DNA from 2 places in the Pseudomonas cavernae genome. Region 1 is predicted to be linked to the other one. Evidence: predicted binding sites of a transcription regulator. Region 1 holds the regulator's gene; the other holds the start of a gene.
The links. The regulator sigma-54, encoded in region 1, starts transcription at its own class of promoters, with help from an activator protein. The targets are predictions, from matches to a motif close to ANTGGCATNNANNTTGCTNT.

Region 1 (4,408 bases):
CGTTGGTCAGCGGGTGGCGCCGGCGGGTCTCGGAGAAGCGCTTGAGCAGGGTGGCGTCGTCGGCGTCGAGGTACAACACGTCGCAGTTGATATGGCGGGCGCGCACCTCGGCGAGCAGTTCGGGGAAGCGCTTGAGCTGGCTGGGCAGGTTGCGCGCATCGATCGACACGGCCACCAGCGGTTCGAGCAGCTCGGTGTGCAGCAGGGCGCGTTCGGCGAGTTCCGGCAGCAAGGTGGCCGGCAGGTTGTCGATGCAGTAGAAGCCGTTGTCCTCAAGGACATCGAGGGCGGTGCTCTTGCCTGAGCCGGAGCGGCCGCTGACGATGATCAAGCGCATGAGGAGACTTCCTTAGGAACCGTTCTGAACGTCCACAACGACCTGATACAGGCTGTCGCTGCTCTGGGCATGGCGCAGGCGCTCACGTACGTCGCTGCGGTCCAGCATGCTGGCGATCTGCCGCAGCAATTCCAGGTGTTCGTCGGTGGCCGCTTCCGGTACCAGCAGGACGAACAGCAGGTCCACCGGTGCGCCGTCGATGGCATCGAAGTCGACCGGGGCTTCCAGGCGCAGCAGCGCGCTGATTGGCGCGGCACAGCCCGGCAGGCGGCAGTGGGGGATGGCGATGCCGTTGCCGAAACCGGTCGAGCCGAGTTTTTCGCGGGCCACCAGGCTTTCGAAAATATCTTGGCCATCGAGGTCGGGCAATTCGCGGGCGACCAAGTTGGCGATTTGTTCCAGTACACGTTTTTTACTGCCGCCCGGCACGTTCACCAGGGAACGGCCGGGGGTCAGGATGTGCTCGAGTCGAATCATGGGTAGGGAATGGTGTCAGCGCGCCGGGGCGCCTTGCAGGCGACCCTGCTGCTTTTCCTTGTGCTTGATGAGTTGGCGGTCGAGCTTGTCGGTGAGTAGATCGATTGCTGCGTACATGTCTTCGTGTTCGGCATTGGCGACGACTTCGCCGCCGGCGATGTGCAGGGTCGCTTCGATTTTCTGTCTGAGCTTCTCGACCGTCATGGTGACCTGCACGTTGGTGATTTTGTCGAAGTGGCGCTCCAGTCGTCCGAGTTTTTCGCCGACATAGTCGCGTAGGGTGTCGGTCACATCCAGTTGATGTCCACTGATGTTGACTTGCATACCGCGTTCTCCTTATTGCCGTGTGTAAAAACAGGCTAACGGGCCTGTCACCGGAACACTTTGGCCTGGATCAATGTTGCCGTCACATCAGTCGCTTGCGTTCGCTGGAAGGCGCTATTCCGAGGGATTCACGGTATTTGGCGACGGTGCGACGGGCTACTTGAATGCCCTGTGCTTCCAGTAAACCAGCGATCTTGCTGTCGCTCAACGGCTTTTTCGCATTTTCCGCAGCGACCAGTTTTTTGATGATCGCGCGGATTGCGGTGGAGGAGCATTCGCCGCCTTCGGCGGTGCTGACGTGGCTGGAGAAGAAGTATTTCAACTCGTAAATGCCACGCGGCGTGTGCATGAATTTCTGCGTGGTGACCCGGGAAATGGTCGATTCGTGCATGCCCACGGCTTCGGCGATGTCGTGCAGCACCAGCGGCTTCATCGCCTCGTCGCCATAGTCGAGGAAGCCACGCTGATGTTCGACGATCTGGGTGGCGACCTTCATCAGCGTCTCGTTGCGACTTTGCAGGCTCTTGATGAACCAGCGTGCTTCCTGCAGCTGATTGCGCATGAAGGTGTTGTCGGCGCTGGCATCGGCGCGGCGCACGAAACTGGCGTATTGCGGGTTGACCCGCAGGCGCGGCATGGCTTCCTGGTTCAGCTCCACCAGCCAGCGGTCGTTATGTTTGCGCACAATGACGTCGGGCACCACGTATTCCGCCTCGCTCGACTCGATCTGCGAGCCGGGGCGCGGGTTGAGGCTCTGGATCAGCTCGATGACCTGACGCAGCTCGTCTTCCTTGAGGCGCATGCGGCGCATCAACTGGCTGTAGTCGCGGCCGCCGAGCAGGTCGAGGTAGTCGCCGGCCAGGCGCTGGGCCTCGCTCAGCCAGGGGGTCTTGGCCGACAGCTGGCGTAGTTGCAGGAGCAGGCATTCGCGCAGGTCGCGCGCGCCGATGCCGGCCGGCTCGAATTGCTGGATGCGATGCAGCACCGCTTCCACTTCGTCCAGTTCGATGTCCAGCTCCGGGTCGAAGGCTTCGAGCACTTCCTGCAGGCTTTCCTCCAGATAGCCCTGGTCGTTGATGCAGTCGATCAGGGTGACGGCGATCAGGCGGTCCTTGTCGGACATCGGCGCCAGGTTGAGCTGCCACAATAAGTGGGTTTGCAGGCTTTCGCCGGACGAGGTGCGGGTGGTGAAGTCCCACTCGTCATCATCGTTGCTGGGCAGGCTGCTGGCGCTGGTCTGGTAGATGTCTTCCCAGGCGGTGTCGACGGGCAGTTCGCTGGGGATGCGTTCGTTCCATTCGCCTTCCTCCAAGTTGTCGACCGATGAGTTGACTTCCTGGTAGCTGCTTTCCGCGAAGGACTCGCTCTGCTCGGCGGGAGCACTCGGAGTGTCGGCGCCATCGGCCAGTGGATCGGCATTGTCGAAGTCGTCGCCATCTTCCTGGCGTTCGAGCATCGGGTTCGATTCCAGGGCTTCCTGAATCTCTTGTTGCAGATCCAGGGTCGACAGCTGGAGGAGGCGGATGGCTTGTTGCAGCTGCGGTGTCATCGTCAGCTGCTGGCCCATCTTAAGGACTAGCGATGGTTTCATGGCAGAGGGCTTAGTACCTTATTCGCCGGCGCCGAGGCGCCATCCACTACGGGGCGCCGGGGTGCCGTCAGGAAGCAAATTATATGCCTGATCCTTAGGCGTTTTCCTAGTCTACTGCCGCCTTGTCGCGCACCGGCCGTACTACAGGCGGAATTCGTGACCCAGGTAGACTTCTTTCACCAATTGGTTGGCCAGGATCGTCTCGGCATCGCCCTCGGCGATCAATTGGCCATCGTTGACGATGTAGGCCGTCTCACAGATATCCAGGGTTTCCCGTACGTTGTGATCGGTGATCAGGACGCCAATGCCTTTGGCCTTGAGGTGGTGGATGATCTGCTTGATGTCGCCAACCGAAATGGGGTCGACGCCGGCAAAGGGTTCGTCGAGGAGGATGAACTTCGGGGCGGTGGCCAGGGCGCGGGCAATTTCTACGCGCCGGCGCTCGCCGCCAGACAGGCTCATGCCGAGGTTGTCGCGGATATGGCTGATGTGGAATTCCTGCAGCAGGTTTTCCAACTCCTTGCGTCGTCCGGCGCGGTCGAGGTCCTGGCGGGTTTCTAGGATCGCCATGATGTTGTCGGCGACTGACAGCTTGCGAAAAATCGAGGCTTCCTGCGGCAGGTAGCCAATCCCGGCGCGTGCGCGGCCATGCATGGGCAGGTGGGTGACGTCCTGTTGATCGATGCGCACACGGCCCTGATCGGCGCCGACCAGGCCGACGATCATGTAGAAGCAGGTGGTCTTGCCGGCGCCGTTGGGGCCGAGCAGGCCGACGATCTGCCCACTTTCGATCGACAGGCTGACGTCGCGGACAACCTGGCGGCCTTTGTAGCTTTTTGCCAGGTGCTGGGCTTTCAGGGTGGCCATTACTGCGGCGCCTGCTGGTCGGCGGGTTTTTTCTTCGGTTGGATGACCATGTCGATGCGCGGGCGCGGGGTGGTCACGTTGGTGCCCGTGGCGCGGCCGGCGTTGACGATCTGGCGCTGGGTGTCATAGACGATCTTCTCGCCCTCGAAGGTGTTGCCTTCCTGAATCACCTTGGCCTGGTCGATCAGGACGATGCGGTCCTTGCTGGCGAAGTACTGGATGGTCAGGCCATAGGCCTTGACGATTTCCTTGTCGACCTCCGGTTTCTGCTCGTAGTAGGCCGGTTTGCCCACCGAGGTGAACACGTCGATGTCGCCTTCGGCGGTCTGGGTGATGGTCACCGTGTCGCCGGTGATCTTCATGCTGCCCTGAGTGATGATCACGCCGCCACGGTACACCGCGACGCCTTGCTTGTCGTCCAACTCGGCGCTGTCGGCCTGCACGCGGATCGGCTGTTCGCGGTCGGTCGGTAGTGCCCAGGCGCTGGTGCTCGCAATGGTGGCACCCAGGCTGAAGAGCAGGGGCAGGGTGCGGAGGGAGAACTGGTTAACGAACCTCATGCTGGCCTCTTACGTTGGACAGCAGGAGCACCCGGCTGTCTTTCAAATACGCTTTCATTCCATTAGCCGTGGTCACCCCGTTGGCGGCCTCGATTCTAACGGCTTGCTGGGTCTGCGCATATTCCTTGTCGGGGAACACGGTCATGCGGCTGGTGGTAATGATGGTCGGGCGACCCTTAGCGTCGGTGCGTTCGACGCGTACGGCATCGATCAGTTCGACCTCCTGACCGTTGGGTGACACTTCGGCGCGCT
Region 2 (4,408 bases), 670 kb from region 1:
TCTCGCGCGCCACGGTGAGGTGCAGGTCGATGCGGTCGAGCAGTGGCCCGGACAGCTTGCCGCGGTAGCGCTGAATCTGTTCCGGGGTGCAGCGGCAGCGCCCGCTGGGGTCGTGCAGGTAGCCGCAGGGGCAGGGGTTCATCGCCGCCACCAGCTGGAAGCGCGCCGGGAAGCGCACCTTGTCGCGGGCCCGAGCGATGACGATATGGCCGCTTTCCAGCGGCTCGCGCAGCACCTCCAGCACCTTGCGGTCGAACTCCGGCAGCTCGTCGAGAAACAGCACGCCCTGGTGCGCCAGGGTGATTTCGCCCGGCTGCGGGCGGCTGCCGCCACCGACCAGCGCCGGCCCCGAGGCACTGTGATGCGGCTGGCGAAACGGTCGCTGCGGCCAGGCCTCCAGCGGCGCATGGATAGCCACCGAATGGATCGCGGCGACCTCCAGGGCTTCCGTTTCGTCCAGCGGCGGTAGCAGGCCGGGCAGGCGGCTGGCCAGCAGGGTCTTGCCGGTGCCCGGCGGGCCACTGAGCAACAGGTTATGGCCGCCACTGGCGGCGACCAGCAGGGCGCGCTTGGCCGCTTGCTGGCCCTGCACCTCGGCGAGGTCCGGGTAGGGCGGCGTCTGCCGCAACAGGCCCTGGGCCTGATAGGGCGCGAGCGGCTGGCTGCCGTTGAAGTGGGCCGCCAGTTCCAGCAGATGCTCGGCGGCCAGTACGCTGAGTCCCGAGGCCAGGCTGGCTTCCTCGGCATTGGCTTTCGGCACTATCAGGGTGCGTCCCGCCGCGCGTGCGGCCAAGGCGGCCGGCAGCACGCCCTGCACCGGGCGCAGCGCGCCGGACAGCGCCAGTTCGCCGAGGCATTCGCTTTCGCTCAGCGCCGCGGCGGGAATCTGGCCGCTGGCGGCGAGGATGCCGAGGGCGATGGCCAGGTCGAAACGCCCGCCGTCCTTGGGTAGGTCGGCAGGCGCCAGGTTGAGGGTGATGCGCCGTGGCGGAAAATCGAAACCGCAGTTGAGGATCGCGCTGCGCACGCGGTCCTTGCTTTCCTTGACGCTGGTTTCCGGCAGGCCGACCAGCGCCAGTGCGGGCAGGCCGTTGGCCAGATGGGCTTCGACGCTGACGGCCGGCGCTTCGACGCCGACCAGTGCGCGGCTGTGGACGATGGCCAGGGACATGATCACTCCTTGATCAGTCCCGCCGGCTAGGGATTAGCTGGCGGGTGGATTCTGCTTGGCTTCCAGCTCGGCGACCTTGGCCTCCAGTGCCTCCAGGCGCGCGCGGGTGCGCGCCAGCACGGCCATCTGGCTGTCGAACTCGTCGCGGCTGACCAGATCCAGCTTGCTGAACGCGCTCTGCAGCAGGGCCTTGAACTGGCTTTCCAGCTCCGCGCGCGGCAACGGGCTGTCGCCGCCGAACAGGCGCGCGGCGTGGGTGCTGAGGGCGTCGAGCAGGGATTTGGGTGGCAGCATGGCGGGGGTTCCAGTAATGACCGCCGCAGTGTAACACGCGGCTAGCGGGTCAGGATTTGCACGCTTTTTGAGCAGCCTCGGTGGCGGCAGTGCACCGTTGTTGTGCGAGGTTCACCGGCGTACGGCCGTACCAGGGCGGCCCTATGCCAGTAACTGCCTGAAAAACCTCTTTTTAGTCGACATGGCAAGGTTTCTGCTTAGACGCCTGTGACGCATGCACTGATGCAGTTCGGTGCACGAGGCGAAGCGGGGGAGCTGTTTCGCCGGAAGCGATTGGTTGCTGTCGGAGTGGCCAAGCTAGGGCGCCCGATGCGTTACAAAGCCAGACACTGCGCTTAGACTTGAGCCGGGTTCGTTTTTCCTGGGGCAAGTCCACCAAAACGGGAGAGAGTTTCATGAAGCTAGTCACTGCCATCATCAAGCCGTTCAAGCTCGACGACGTGCGCGAGTCGTTGTCCGAGATCGGCGTGCAGGGCATTACCGTCACTGAAGTCAAAGGCTTTGGGCGGCAGAAGGGCCACACAGAACTGTATCGCGGCGCCGAATATGTCGTCGACTTCCTGCCCAAGGTGAAGATCGACGTGGCCATCGCCGACGATCAGCTGGATCGCGTCATCGAAGCCATCACCAAGGCGGCCAACACCGGCAAGATCGGTGACGGCAAGATCTTCGTGGTCAATCTGGAACAGGCCATCCGCATCCGTACCGGCGAAACCGACACAGACGCAATCTAAGCCGCCGAACCCCACGCCCCAGGAGAAAACAATATGACTCTGCGTAAACTCGCAGGGCTAGGAGCCCTGTTGTCCCTCGTTACCCCTGGCCTGGCCATGGCGGCCGACGAGGTTGTGCTGAACAGCGGCGATACCGCGTGGATGATCGTCGCCACCGCACTCGTGCTGTTCATGACCATCCCCGGCCTGGCGCTGTTCTACGGCGGCATGGTGCGGTCCAAGAACGTGCTGTCGGTGATGATGCAATGCTTCGCCATCACCGGCCTGATCAGCATTCTGTGGGTCGTCTACGGCTACAGCATCACCTTCGACGTCACCGGTATGGAACAGGGTGTCGTCAACTTCAATTCCTTCATCGGCGGCTTGTCCAAAGCCTTCCTCGCCGGCGTCACGCCAGCCAGCCTGACTTATGCCATCCCGGAAAGCGTGTTCATCGTCTTCCAGATGACCTTTGCGATCATCACCCCGGCGCTGATCGTCGGTGCCTTTGCCGAGCGCATGAAGTTCTCCGCCATGCTGGTCTTCATGGCCGTGTGGTTCACCCTGGTGTATGCACCCATTGCCCATATGGTGTGGAGCGGCAACGGCGGCCTGATGTGGGACTGGGGCGTGCTGGACTTCGCCGGTGGCACCGTGGTGCATATCAACGCCGGTATCGCCGGCCTGGTCGCCTGCCTGGTGTTGGGCAAGCGTAAAGGCTACCCGACCACCCCGATGGCGCCGCACAACCTCGGTTTTACCCTGATCGGTGCCGCCATGCTGTGGATTGGCTGGTTCGGCTTCAACGCCGGCTCCGCGGTCGCGGCCAACGGCACCGCCGGCATGGCCATGCTGGTGACTCAGATCGCCACCGCCGCCGCCGCGCTGAGCTGGATGTTCGCCGAGTGGATCACCCACGGTAAACCGAGCGCCCTGGGCATCGCTTCCGGTGTGGTCGCCGGCCTGGTGGCCATCACCCCGGCTGCCGGCACCGTCGGCCCGATGGGCGCCCTGGTGATCGGTCTGGCCGCCGGTGTGATCTGCTACTTCTGCGCCACCAGCCTCAAGCGCAAGCTTGGCTACGACGACTCCCTGGACGCCTTCGGCGTGCACGGCATCGGCGGTATCGTCGGCGCGCTGCTGACCGGTGTGTTCGCGGCGCCGGCACTGGGCGGCTTCGGCACCGTGTACTCGGAAGAGAACAGCATCCTGGATCAGTTCATTACTCAGTTCCAGGGCGTCGCTTTCACCGTGGTCTACACCGCCATCGTCACCTTCGTGATCCTGAAAGTGCTGGATCTGGTGATGGGCCTGCGCATCAGCGAAGAAGAAGAGACCGTCGGTCTCGACCTGGCACAGCACAACGAGCGTGGCTACAACCTCTAAGCCCGCGCGGCTTGCCCAAAACGCCCGGCTCTGCCGGGCGTTTTGCTTTGTGCGGAGCCATCAGGCACGGTTTTCGTTGGGGTCAGGGCAATCAGACCAAAGGCTCTGGCCGGCGGCCTTTGTTTTTTCTGACGGCGCGCTAGAATGCGCGCCAAAGGTGTGGAGGCTAGGGTATGTGGCAGCAGCGTTTGATCAGCTTGGCTGCCCGCCCGCGCGGCTTTCACCTGATCAGCGATGAAATAGTCGCGGCCCTGTCGGAACTGCGCACTTGCCGCATCGGTCTGTTACACCTGTGGCTGCGCCATACCTCGGCCTCGCTGAGCATCAACGAGAATGCCGATCCGGCGGTGCGCCGTGACTTCGAGCGGTTCTTCAACCGTCTGGTGCCGCAAGAGGCTCCCGGTTACGAGCACAACGACGAAGGCCCGGACGACCTGCCGGCGCACTTCAAGGCCAGCCTGCTGGGCTGCCAGCTGAGCCTGCCGGTGGCGGACGGGCGTCTGGCGTTGGGTGCCTGGCAAGGCATCTACCTCGGCGAACACTGCGATCAGGCGGGAGTGCGTCAGGTTCTCGCCACCCTGCATGGCGAGGCCATTTGAATTTTTCCGGCGACGTTCTATAGCGTACGTAGCTGGGCTATAACTAACCTGCTTTCGCAAGGCATGAGGTTGAACATGAGCGACGAAGATCTGGAACAAGACGAACTGGACGGTGGCGGCGAGGACGACGGCGAGGAGCTGGCAGCTGCCGATGACGGCGATACCGAGGTAGATGAGAGCGACGACAGCGGCGAAGCGCCGGTCAAACCCGGAAAGAAAGCCAAGGCGGCGGTGGACATCGATGA

Region 2: a site for sigma-54 is predicted at 1,646-1,665, ahead of glnK (P-II family nitrogen regulator). Genes of this name have one in related genera too.

What each region holds. Positions count from the first base shown of each region.
Region 1 is NZ_CP032419.1:4,072,176-4,076,583, reverse strand. It holds gene rapZ (RNase adapter RapZ) at 1-337, opposite strand, end outside; gene ptsN (PTS IIA-like nitrogen regulatory protein PtsN) at 350-814, opposite strand; gene hpf (ribosome hibernation-promoting factor, HPF/YfiA family) at 830-1,138, opposite strand; gene D3880_RS18545 (RNA polymerase factor sigma-54) at 1,221-2,729, opposite strand; gene lptB (LPS export ABC transporter ATP-binding protein) at 2,871-3,596, opposite strand; gene lptA (lipopolysaccharide transport periplasmic protein LptA) at 3,596-4,156, opposite strand; gene lptC (LPS export ABC transporter periplasmic protein LptC) at 4,143-4,408, opposite strand, start outside.
Region 2 is NZ_CP032419.1:4,745,498-4,749,905, reverse strand. It holds gene D3880_RS21620 (YifB family Mg chelatase-like AAA ATPase) at 1-1,171, opposite strand, end outside; gene D3880_RS21615 (accessory factor UbiK family protein) at 1,205-1,465, opposite strand; gene glnK (P-II family nitrogen regulator) at 1,861-2,199, shown strand; gene D3880_RS21605 (ammonium transporter) at 2,233-3,564, shown strand; gene D3880_RS21600 (secondary thiamine-phosphate synthase enzyme YjbQ) at 3,738-4,163, shown strand; gene sutA (transcriptional regulator SutA) at 4,239-4,408, shown strand, end outside.